3 regions of the Streptomyces ferrugineus genome follow, and region 3 is predicted to be linked to each of the others. Evidence: riboswitches for the same ligand, from Rfam matches in the RefSeq annotation. Region 3 holds a riboswitch; each other region holds the start of a gene.
The links. A riboswitch is a leader RNA that binds a small molecule or an ion and turns the genes downstream of it on or off. The one in region 3 is predicted to bind cyclic di-AMP.
Positions count from the first base shown of each region.

Region 1 (4,063 bases), 2.7 Mb from region 3:
CGCGATGGCGGTCCGCGCGGAGGCGGCCGGGGTCGACCCGGAGGCGGCGCTACGGGTCGCGGCACGGGCGTACCGGGACGCGGTACGCGCCGCCGAAGGGCTCGACGCCTAACACCGACTCCGTGCCCGGCGCCCGGCATCGACTCCGTGTCCGGCGTCTGGCACCGGCTGAGTGTCCGGCGCCCGGTATCGGTTCCGTGTCCGGCGTCTGGCACCGGCTGAGTGTCCGGCGCCCGGCACCGGCTCCGTGTCCGGCGCCTGGCATCGGCTCATTGCCCGGTGCCCGGCACCGGCTCGGTGCCGCCACCGCGCACGGCGTGCGGCACCGCCCGCCCGCTACCGTCAAGGAGTGACCAACCAGCCCCACCCCCCGACTCCCCACCCCCCGACTCCCCACCCCCAGACCCCGCACCCCCAGACCCCGCACCCCGCAACCCCCGACCTCTTCACCTGGGAGTTCGCCGCCAACCCCTACCCCGCCTACGCCTGGCTGCGCGAGCACGCCCCGGTGCACCGGACGCGGCTGCCCAGCGGGGTGGAGGCCTGGCTGGTCACCCGGTACGCCGACGCCAAGCAGACCCTCGCCGACAACCGGCTCTCCAAGAACCCGGCCCACCACGACGAGCCCGCGCACGCCAAGGGCAAGACCGGTATCCCCGGGGAGCGCAAGGCCGAGCTGATGACGCATCTGCTCAACATCGACCCGCCGGACCACACCAGGCTCCGCCGGCTCGTCTCCAAGGCCTTCACGCCCCGCAGGGTCGCCGAGTTCGCCCCACGGGTGCAGGAGCTGACCGATCGGCTCATCGACGGGTTCGCGGAGAAGGGGAGCGCGGACCTGATCCATGAGTTCGCCTTCCCGCTCCCCATCTACGCCATCTGCGACCTGCTCGGCGTCCCCCGCGAGGACCAGGACGACTTCCGGGACTGGGCGGGCATGATGATCCGGCACCAGGGCGGCCCGCGGGGCGGGGTCGCGCGGTCGGTGAAGAAGATGCGCGGGTATCTGGCCGACCTCATCCACCGCAAGCGCGAGGCCCTCCCCGACACCCCCCACCCCGGCGAGGACCTCATCTCCGGGCTCATCCGCGCCTCCGACCACGGTGAGCACCTCACCGAGAACGAGGCCGCGGCCATGGCCTTCATCCTGCTGTTCGCCGGTTTCGAGACCACGGTCAACCTGATCGGCAACGGCACCTACGCCCTGCTCACCCACCCCGAGCAGCGCACCCGTCTGCAGACCTCCCTCGCCGCCCACGACACCGCCCTCCTCGAGACCGGAGTGGAGGAACTCCTGCGCTACGACGGCCCCGTGGAGCTCGCCACCTGGCGGTTCGCCACCGAACCGCTCACCATCGGCGGGCAGGACATCGCAGCGGGCGACCCGGTCCTCGTCGTCCTGGCCGCCGCCGACCGTGACCCGGAGCGGTTCGCCGACCCCGACGTCCTCGACCTCGGCCGCCGCGACAACCAGCACCTCGGCTACGGCCACGGCATCCACTACTGTCTGGGCGCCCCGCTCGCCCGACTGGAGGGCCAGACCGCCCTCGCCACACTCCTGACCCGGCTGCCGGATCTGCGACTCGCGGTGGATCCAGCCGAGTTGCGCTGGCGCGGCGGGCTCATCATGCGCGGACTGCGTACGCTTCCGGTGGAGTTCACCCCAGTTGGGTGAGTGCGTCCACCCCGGCGAACATGACACGCACTCATGTCTGTGATCTTCACGTGATCTGCGCGGCATTAACTTGTGACAAGTGATCGTCTGCCTATACGTTCACGGATCAACGACGGCGCCAGGTTTCACGCGCCGCGGTCACAGCTGTCTCGTGAAAGGTCCCCGCATGCTCTCCGGGAACGGTCGTCACCGTCGCCCCCGTCAGGCTCCGGCTCTTCTCGTCGCGGCCGGAGTGACCGGGTCCGCAATCGCCATCCCGCTGCTCGGCGCCACGGGCGCGAGCGCCGCCGAAGCCACCGTGTGGGACAAGGTGGCCGACTGCGAGAGCGGCGGCTCCTGGAGCGCCGACGACGGCAACGGACAGTACGGCGGGCTCCAGTTGACCCAGGAGGACTGGGAGAAGTACGGCGGCCTCGACTACGCCGCCAGCCCCGATCTGGCCAGCCGCTCCCAGCAGATAGCCGTGGCCCAGGAGATCCTCGCGGACCAGGGCACCGCCCCCTGGGGCACCTGTGCGGTGCTCAACGGGCTCACCAAGAAGTCCGGGGCGATCGACCTCGACACCGGTGTGGCGGAGGACTCACCCTCCGAGGTGTCCGGATCATCCGGCTTGCTTGATTCGTCCAGGTCGTCAGGCTCGTCCAACTCTTCGGATTCATCCGGTTCGTCGAGCGAATCCGACTCCTCCGATGCGTCCACCCCATCCGACGACCCCTTGAGCTCGCCGAGCGGCACGCCTGACGATTCATCCGAATCGCCCGAGAATTCCACACCTTCTCCGTCTCGGGATGACAAATCCTCGAAGTCCGACAAGTCGCCCGAATCAACCCCTTCGCAGTCGCCGGACAGCTCTCCCGTGGAGGCGTCCGAGGACGACAATCAGGACAACCCGGGGCAGGACGCGGGCTCCTGGGGTCTCGTCGACACCGGGGCGGTCGACGCTCCGGCGGCCGGCTCCGGTCGCCATCGTGGACCCAGCGCCGACGAGGGCAAGGCCGACGACGCGGCCACCAAGTCCTCCGGCCGCCATGCCTCGTATCAGGTCCGCTCGGGCGACACTCTCGCCTCGATCGCCGACTCCCTTGACCTCGACGGCGGATGGCGCGCGCTGTACAAGGCGAACGAGAACGCCATCGGGTCCGACGCGAACCACATCTTCCCCGGTCAGACCCTGGACGTCCCCGTCGAATAACGGTCGAACAGGGCGAAAGGCGGCGGCAGTTGGCGTCATGTTTCGCGGCTAATGTCCGCTTTGAAAGCAGTGAGAGATAGATCTCAGAAGCCCTGATCGTCTTTGTAATTCCGCGAATCGCGTGTCTACGGTCGTGATCGCTCGCCACCAGAGCGAGCCCCGACAGCCGTCACGCCGAATCCTGCCGGCGGCCGTACGGGAACAGTCGTCGCGTAAAGCGCCGTAGGCAGGAGCGGGGGACCCAAGGTTTGCGCCGGGTCCGGCAGTTGAGGCCCTTCGGGGCCGCACGGCCGGAATCGGCTTGGGGTGAAGTCGCGCACTGGACACCAGCGGTGCGCGGCCGGGCAACTCAACCGGCCCGAACCCGACAGCTCACCTCGCAGGCGTCGGTGAGGGGATCTCTCCATGCTGTTTTCCAGCAAGGGCAAGCACCGTCGTCCGTCCAAGGCCGCTCGCGCCATCGCCGTCGTCGGCGTCACCGGTGCCGCCGCCGTCGCCGCCCCGCTGATGGCGGCCGGCAGCGCCTCCGCCGCCACCGCGTCCGAGTGGGATGCCGTCGCCCAGTGCGAGTCCGGCGGCAACTGGTCGATCAACACCGGCAACGGCTACTACGGCGGTCTGCAGTTCTCCGCCTCCACCTGGGCCGCGTACGGCGGCACGGCGTACGCCTCCACCGCGGACCAGGCCACCAAGGCCCAGCAGATCGAGATAGCCGAGAAGGTCCTCGCCGGCCAGGGCAAGGGTGCCTGGCCGCACTGCGGCACCGGCCTGTCCAGCGCCGCCTACAGCGGCTCTTCGGCGAGCGGCTCCTCGCAGAGCACCGAGCGCTCCACCGAGCAGCAGTCGGCCTCCCGCTCCACGGACCGCCCGGCCGCCAAGAAGAGCACCAAGACCGTCACCACCCCGACCGGCAAGAAGGTCAAGAAGGGCGACGGCGAGTACAAGGTCGTCAAGGGCGACACCCTCAGCTCGATCGCCGAGGAGCGCGACGTCAAGGGCGGCTGGGAGAAGCTCTTCCAGCTGAACAAGGACATCGTCGAGGACGCGGACCTGATCTACCCGGGTCAGCAGCTGCACCTGAAGTAAGAGGAAGGTGCGGGGGGCGGGCCGGCGGCGGCGGAAACACGCGGCCGACAGGTGAACCACAGCGCCTTCACATCCGTGGACCTCATAGTGAAGGTGTCGTGAGGGTCACC
Region 1 is NZ_CP063373.1:1,148,433-1,152,495, forward strand. Features, by position in the region: gene IM697_RS05470 (nucleoside triphosphate pyrophosphohydrolase) at 1-112, shown strand, start outside; gene IM697_RS05475 (cytochrome P450 family protein) at 350-1,675, shown strand; gene IM697_RS05480 (LysM peptidoglycan-binding domain-containing protein) at 1,842-2,867, shown strand; cyclic di-AMP (ydaO/yuaA leader) riboswitch at 3,076-3,268, shown strand; gene IM697_RS05485 (LysM peptidoglycan-binding domain-containing protein) at 3,273-3,953, shown strand.
Region 1: another riboswitch for cyclic di-AMP. It lies ahead of IM697_RS05485 (LysM peptidoglycan-binding domain-containing protein); the one in region 3 lies ahead of IM697_RS44635 (C40 family peptidase).

Region 2 (4,063 bases), 2.4 Mb from region 3:
CCTCGGACAACACCGACCCCCTCGACCGGCTCGCCATCCAGCACGGCTACAGCCAGATCCACCCGGCCCGTGCCATGGCCGCCTGGGTCACCGACAGCCCGAACGCCATGCTCAACCACCGCGCCAGCTCCCTGCGCTTCCGCTTCGTCAGCGCCATGGCCGGGGTGCTCGGGGTCGGCGGCGACCTGTCGCGATGGACGGAGGAGGAGCTGGCCGAGGCCCGGGACTGGGTGGCGCTGTACAAGGAGATCCGCCCGCTCGTGCAGCGCGGCGACCTCTACCGGCTGCGGCCGCCGCGGGGCGGGCTGAGCGCGGTGCAGTACGTGCTCGGGGACGAGACGGTCGTCCTCGCCTGGCTCCAGGCCCAGAGCTTCGGTGAGCCCCTGCCGGCCCTGCGGCTGCGCGGCCTCGACCCGACAGCATCGTACGAATGCCTTGAAACGGGCGAAACTCACCGAGGGGCCGTACTGGTGCATCACGGGCTGCGCGCCGGTCTGCACGGCGACCTTGATGCGGCAGTTATTCGCCTCCGTCGCATCTAGGGGTTCTGTCCGAATTGGCGCCTTCATTCCAACTCGCTCTGCGCTAAAGGAAGGTGGAGCAACGTCACGTGAGGAGCGTCATATTCGTAACCGTGCGTCGCCCGTCATGTTCACGTAATTCATGTGCTTTTCAAGGGGCTTTGTGTCGGGCGACGCTCCGATGATTTACGGACAGTGACCGGTAATTCCCACAGGGGATCAACAGGAACGCATTCGGATGGAACCTCTCGCTTGTTCCCGTGCGTCTTCCTCGCTTACGTTCGCCACCAATCCGGACGGACGCCTAATCCTGCCGCCGCCCGGATCCCGCGCTGACTCACCCGTGCACGGCAGGAGCGGGGGACCCACAGGTACAACCGCCTGTTCCGGTCTCCGGAACGGCTTGGGGTCAAGTCGCGCTCCGGCGCGGCCGGGCATCTCCAGCCCGCACCCGACAGCTCACCTCGCAGGCGCCGGAGAGGAATTCGCCATGCCCGCGAAGGGTAAGCACCGCCGTCCGAAGTCCCTGCGCTTCACTCGATCCATCGCCGTCGCCGGAACCGGTGGCGCCGCTCTCGCTCTTCCGCTCATGGGGGCCACCGGCGCCCACGCCGCTCCCTCGCAGTCCGTTTCGGAAAAGGCCGTTCAGTCCCTTCCGGTCGCCGGTCAGAAGACCGTCGAGAAGAAGGCCGCGCCCGAGAAGAAGAACGCCGTGCGGACCTATTCGGTGAAGGCCGGCGACTACCTCGCGAAGATCGCCGACGACCAGAACGTCAGCGGTGGCTGGAAGCGGCTCTACGCCGACAACCGTGCGGCCGTCGGCGACGACCCGGCGCTGATCCACCCCGGCCTCAAGCTCACGATCGGCGGCAAGAAGGCCACGACGAGCACCCCCAAGTCCTCGTCCTCCGCGCCGTCTTCCTCTTCGAAGTCCTCCTCGAAGGACTCGAACGCCTCGAAGTCCGCCGCGAAGACGACCACGGCCGCCGAGACCGGCGCCGTCAAGGGCTTCTCCGCCCCCCTGGCCGGCGCCTCCCTCGGCACCGGATACAAGGTGGCGGGCAGCATGTGGTCCAGCGGCTACCACACCGGCGTCGACTTCGCCGCCGCGACCGGCACCTCGCTCAAGGCGGTCGGCGCGGGCACCGTCGTCTCGGCCGGCTGGGGCGGCGCCTACGGCAACCAGGTCGTCATCCAGCTCGAGGACGGCCACTACGCGCAGTACGCCCACCTGTCCTCGCTCTCCGTCTCGGCGGGCCAGACCGTGACCGCGGGCCAGCAGGTCGGCCTCTCCGGCGCGACCGGCAACGTGACCGGGCCGCACCTGCACTTCGAGATCCGCACCTCGCCGGACTACGGCTCGGACGTGGACCCGGTCGCCTACCTCCGCTCCAAGGGCGTCGGCATCGGCTGACGGTCGCCCGCGCGACAACGCCCGCCTGGCATACGGCCGAAGGCCGGACCTCGATCCCCGGGTCCGGCCTTCGGCGTGCCCGCGGTTCGGCGGCGATGTGCGCCGACAACACCCCAGTTCAGAGGGTTATTCCGGGTTTGGTGAACACTTTGGCAGTGGCTTATCTCACCGCTCGTCAACCCTTTCCTACGGTCGCGTAGGTCACATTCGAAGGTGAATCATGTCCCGACGTGGCAGGCGATTCGAAGAGTGACAGCAGATCAGTGATCGGGTCGTACGTCGCGGTGGGGGACAGCTTCACCGAGGGCGTCGGCGACCCCGGCCCCGACGGGGCGTTCGTCGGCTGGGCCGACCGTTTCGCGGTTCTCCTCGCGGACCGGCGGCCCGAGGGCGACTTCGACTACACCAACCTCGCCGTGCGCGGCAAACTTCTCGACCAGATCGTCGAGGACCAGCTTCCGCAAGCCGTGGAACTGGCCCCGGACCTGGTCTCGTTCTGCGCGGGCGGCAACGACATCATCCGGCCCGGCACCGACCCCGACGAGGTGGCCGAGCGATTCGAGCGGGCGATCGTCCGGCTCACCTCAGCCGTCGGCACCGTCATGGTGACGACCGGCTTCGACACCCGTGGCGTGCCCGTGCTCAAGCATCTGCGCGGCAAGATCGCCACGTACAACGGCCATGTGCGGGCCATCGCCGACCGGTACGGCTGCCCGGTGCTCGACCTGTGGTCCCTGAAGTGCGTTCAGGACCGCCGGGCCTGGGACGACGACCGGCTCCACCTGTCTGCCGACGGGCACACGCGCGTGGCGCTGCGCGCGGGCCAGGTGCTCGGCCTGGAGGTCCCGGCCGATCCCGACCAGCCGTGGCCGCCGCTCCCGCCCCGCGGCACCCTCGAGGTCCGCCGCGACGACGTGCACTGGGCGCGCGAGTACCTCGTGCCGTGGATCGGCCGCCGACTGCGCGGCGAGTCGTCGGGGGACCATGTCACGGCCAAGGGCGCGCTGTCCCCGGACGACATCAAGATGCGCATCGGGTCGGTGGCCTGAGAGCGGCTCCCGAGGCACCGGCGGGTCGGGGCCGTACCGACACCTGATCGGTACGGCCCCGACTCATGCCCTCGGCAGGGAACTCGGCGCCCTTGCCCGTCGGGATCACCGCGCCGACGCCGTCAACGCCTCCCGCTCCAGCCCCAGTTCCCGGGCCAGCGCCTCGTCCACCCACTCCTGGGCACGCGCGCGTGAGACCGCGCCCGAGTACGACGTGAGCTGTACGGCGAGTCCGTCGAGCAGCGCCGTGAGGCGCAGGGCCGCGCCGGTGGGGTCGGGGCAGCTGAACTCCTGCGCGGCCACGCCCTCGGCGATGACGTCGGTGATGGCGCCCTTCCACTGCCGGTCGAGATCCCGTGTGACCTCCTGCAGCGCGGGCTCGCGCAGCGCCGCCGCCCAGCCCTCGATCCACAGCCGCCAGCCCTTGGCCTGCCCGGTCGGCGCATACCAGCGCACGGCCGCCCGCAGCCGTCGCAGCGCCGTCGTACGGCGGCCCAGGAGCTTGCGCAGCTGGGCCAGATCGCCCTCGGCCGCATGGGTGAACGCGGCCGCGACCAGCTTCTCCTTGGTGGCGAAGTGATAGAGCACCAGCGCGTTGCTCACACCGAGCGCCGAGGCCACGTCGGCGATTCTGACCGCCGCGACGCCCCGCGCCTCTATCTGCTCGACGGCGGCGCGCAGCAATTCCTCGCGCCGCTCCGCCACGCTCAACCGCACTCGTGCCACGTCGACACCCTAAGGCCTCACCCTGAGCCGTCCCCGGGCCGCGGTCGAGCGGGGTCCCGCACGGCCACGGTCATCCGTACCGGCCGAACCGCTCGGTGATCACCGGCAGCCGGTCCGCCGCGATGGCGTGCGCGGCCGTCCGAGGTGCCGTCCCGTCGGCCTCCGCGCGGGCGAGCACGAGGTCGGTCAGGGCGCGCATCGAGCGTCGCGTGTGGGCGAACGCCTCGTCCGCGTCCGGGCCGACGTCCCCGAACAGCGTCCACCACCACCAGGCGTTCGTGGCCGAGTTGACCACCACGTCCGGCAGCACGGTGATGCCGCGTGCGGCCAGCAGCTCCTCCGCGTCCGGCCGT
Region 2 is NZ_CP063373.1:6,287,699-6,291,761, reverse strand. Features, by position in the region: gene IM697_RS28420 (alpha-galactosidase) at 1-542, shown strand, start outside; cyclic di-AMP (ydaO/yuaA leader) riboswitch at 842-1,007, shown strand; gene IM697_RS28415 (M23 family metallopeptidase) at 1,012-1,935, shown strand; gene IM697_RS28410 (SGNH/GDSL hydrolase family protein) at 2,199-2,984, shown strand; gene IM697_RS28405 (TetR/AcrR family transcriptional regulator) at 3,090-3,710, opposite strand; gene IM697_RS28400 (Glu/Leu/Phe/Val dehydrogenase dimerization domain-containing protein) at 3,781-4,063, opposite strand, start outside.
Region 2: another riboswitch for cyclic di-AMP. It lies ahead of IM697_RS28415 (M23 family metallopeptidase); the one in region 3 lies ahead of IM697_RS44635 (C40 family peptidase).

Region 3 (4,063 bases):
CGCCTGGGAGCATCTGAAGCCGGCGATCGAGCAGCAGGCGATCCAGGTGCTGCTCACCGACCACCACTACTGGGGCGGGCTGCGCCGCACCCGTGAACTGGCGGCGGTCTGCGAGGCGTTCGGCATCGCGCTGTCGATGCACTCCAACTCGCACCTGGGCATCAGCCTCGCCGCGATGACCCATGTGGCGGCGGCCATCCCCAACCTCGACCACTCCTGCGACACCCACTACCCGTGGAACTCGGCCGACGACGTGATCGCCCCCGGCGCCCTCGAACTGCGCGACGGTGCGGTCGAGGTACCCACCGGCCCGGGGCTCGGTGTCGAACTCGACCACGACGCCCTCGACCGGCTGCACCGGCTGTACGTCGAGTCGGGGGTGCGCTCCCGCGACGACACGGGCTACATGCGGCGGATCCACCCGGAGTACGAGCCGCGGCTCCCGCGCTGGTGACACGGCGCCATAGGGTGACCCCCGACCGCACGATGTGAGGGGTGAGGGGCGTGGGCTCGGACGGTTCGGCGGCCGTGCTGGTGACCGGCGGCAGCGGCTTCGTCGGCAGTCATCTGGTCAGGCGGCTCCTGGAGCGCGGCCACCGGGTCCACGCCACGGTGCGCGACACGGCCGCCACGGCGAAGCTGCGGCCGCTGCGGGAGATGCAGGAGGCACACCCCGGTCAACTGTCGCTGTTCGAGGCGGACCTGCTGTCCGAGGGCTCCTTCGACGAGGCGATGGCCGGATGCCGGACGGTGTTCCATGTGGCCTCGCCGTTCCGTATGCCGGAGAAGATCAAGGACGGCCGCCGGGAGATGGTCGAGCCGGCCCTGCACGGCACCCGCAATGTGCTGGCGGCCATCGAGCGGACGCCCACGGTGGACAGGCTCGTGTTCACCTCCACCGTGGGCGCGATCTTCGGCGACTACGCGGACGTCCTGGACATGGACGACCAGGTGCTCTCGGAGCGGTACTTCAACACCACCAGCACGGTGGAGAACAACCCGTACCACTACGCGAAGACGGTCGCCGAACGCGCGGCATGGGAGGCGGAGGCCGCCCAGGGACGCTGGCGCATGGTGTCGGTCAACCCCGGCCTGATCCTGGGGCCGTCCCTCACTCCCGCCTCCGAGTCCGGCAGCCTGTTCCTGCTCCAGGAGCTGTTCAGGGGCTACTTCTTCTACGGCGCCCCGGACTTCAGCTTCACCACGGTGGACGTGCGCGACGTGGCCGACGCGCACATCGCGGCGGCCGAGAACCCGGACGCCAAGGGCCGCTACATCGTGGCCGCCGAGACCATGACGTCGTTCCACGAGATGTCCCGCATCCTGCGCACCCGCCACCCGCGCGACCTCCGCCTCCCGCGCACCGCACTCCCGCACTGGCCGGTTCGCGTCCTCGGCCCCGCCTTCGGACTGACGCAGGATCACATCCGCAAACACCTCGGCATCCGGTTCCGAGTGGACAACAGCCGCAGCATCGGCGAACTGGGCATCAGCTACCGCCCGATCGAGCAGACGATCCTGGATCACTACGAAGCGTGGCGGCGCCGAAGCACCGCGAAGTGAAGCGGGCGGCCATTCCCCTCCAAGCGTCGAAGGTCACAAAAACGTATCGGACATTTAACGCCTCAACCTTCACGGCAGGCGCACAAGTTGGCTAGGTTACGGATCAGGCCGCACGACGACCTCCGGCGAACCCCGTCGGGACGCGCGGCCTCCGCCGAGTCCGGTGCGCCATCGAGGTTCACCGGAGCCGGGGACCCAACCGAACTTGGGGTGAATCGGCCCGACCGCCTTTCGGGGCAAGGGCCGTAGGGCACACCTTCCGGACCGACCGCCCGAACCCGTCAGCTAACTCGGTAGGCGGAGTACGGAAGGAGTACGTCGCCCATGGCGCCGGAAGGCACCGCGCGGCCGGGGGCTCTCAGCCTGCCCGGCATGCGCAACTCCGCACTCGCGTCGGCGGCCCTCACCTCGGTGGCCCTGCTCGGCCAGACGGCGGGCGCCACCCCCTCCCTCGCGGACGAGTCACCGAGCCGCGAGGAGGTCAGCCGACGAGTCGCCGCTCTCTACGACCGGGCCGAGACCGACTCGGGAACCTTCAACGCCACCCGTGCGTCGTCGGCGGGACCGCCGGGGCGCGCCGCCCCATCGGCCGACGCCGGACGCGCACCCGCCGCCCCGCCCCGGGAGGCGGACAGCCGGCGCGGCGACCGCTCCCTCGACAGCGTCGCCCGGCAGTGGTTCGACCGTGCGCGCGCGAATCTGGGTCCGATCGTCCCGGCGGTGCTGCCGAGCGACAGAATGCCGGACCGTCCCGCCCAGTCGAGGCCCGCGCGGCCGGCGGACGGCACCGACCTGGCGCTGGGGGCCTCCGGTCGCGCGCCACTGGAGCTGACGGCCGCACCGACCACCGGCACGGATCCCCTGGCGGAGCTGCCCGCCGACCCGCTCGCCGCCCTGCCGGCCGCTCCGGAGGCCGACGCTCAGGCCACCCAGGTCATGCCGGCGATCCCCGCCCTGCCCCCCTCGGCCGCCCCGGCCACCGAACCGGCGGCGGCCGACCTCCAGCAGCGGTCCGGGCTGCGGGCGACCAAGGAGCAGAACCAGCGCAAGCTGGACCTGGCCCGCGAACTGCTGTCCCTGTACGCCACGCGACAGAGCGATCCGCTCACGGCGGATCCGCTCACGGCGCCCGCCGCCCTGCCCGCCGCCGACGCCTGGGGTGCCGCACCGGCCCGGCTCGAGCCGTCGGCCGAGGAGCAGTGGCAGGCACTGCGGGCCCAGTCGGCAGCCGACCTCACCACGGTCCCGCCCGGCGCGACGGCCTGGCCGACACCCGCCCCGGCCCCGATCGCCGACCCCCTCACTGCTCCCGTCCTGAGCCTGACGCCGGACCCGGGCGCAGCACTGGCTCCGAGCACCGCCCTCACCTCCACGGGATCGCAGGACACCCGGGCCGTCCGCGCCCTGGAGTTCGCTCGTGCACAGCTGGGCAAGCCCTGTGTCTGGGGCACGACCGGCCCGGAGGCGTTCGACGGCCCCGGCCTCACCCAGGCCGCCTGGAAGGCCGCCGGCATCACGCTGCCCCGCACCGCCCAGGAGCAGGCGTCGGCGGGACGGGGGGTCGCCCTGGCCTACCTGGAGCCCGGTGACCTGGTGCTCTTCCACGTCGGACACGTCGGGATCTACTCCGGCAACGGCATGATGATCCACGCCCCGGGACCGGGTGCGATCATCCGCGAGGAGTCGATCCACTACGCCGGCGAGTCGGCGATCCACAGCGCGATACGGCCCGCCTGAGCAGTCACCCGCCCGGACGTCACCACCCCGTCTTTTTCGAGGCGGGGTGGTCGCGCGTCGCCCCTGGCCGGCGGGCCGTCCGCACCCCGTGACGCCCCCTGCCGCATCTCCTTTGTCGATACGTCCTGACAAAGCCATTGACATCATCTGCGGACAGCCGCATAGTACCTGCCACTAGAGCGCGCTAGTGCAGCGCTCCAGTCGATATCCAACGGGCGGTACCCGTGAACCTCCCCCCACCTGAGAACCCGCCCCTACTAGCACAGCGAGGTGCATGGGACATGCGCAGACACCACCGAGCCGCCACTCTGACGGCCGCCGCCCTGGCCGCCACCCTGTTCGCCGCAGGATGCTCCAGCAGCTCCGGCGGCAAGGAGTCCGAGGAGGGCTCGGCGGACGCCTCGGCGGGCAAGGCCAACACTCCTCGGATGACCGTGGCCATGATCACCCACGCGGCCCCCGGCGACACCTTCTGGGACCTGATCCGCAAGGGCGCCGAGGCCGCCGCGGCCAAGGACAACGTCAAGCTCGTCTACTCCAGCGACCCGAGCGCCGGCAACCAGGCCAACCTGGTGCAGAACGCCATCGACCAGAAGGTCGACGGCATCGCCCTGACCGCGGCCAAGCCGAGCGCCATGAAGGCCGTGGTGGCCAAGGCCACGGCGGCCGGCATCCCGGTCGTCGGCTTCAACTCCGGCCTGGACGACTGGAAGGAACTCGGCATGCTCGAGTACTTCGGCCAGGACGAGAACATCGCCGGCAA
Region 3 is NZ_CP063373.1:3,853,353-3,857,415, reverse strand. Features, by position in the region: gene IM697_RS17610 (glucarate dehydratase family protein) at 1-454, shown strand, start outside; gene IM697_RS17605 (NAD-dependent epimerase/dehydratase family protein) at 505-1,563, shown strand; cyclic di-AMP (ydaO/yuaA leader) riboswitch at 1,706-1,879, shown strand; gene IM697_RS44635 (C40 family peptidase) at 1,888-3,300, shown strand; gene IM697_RS17595 (sugar ABC transporter substrate-binding protein) at 3,582-4,063, shown strand, end outside.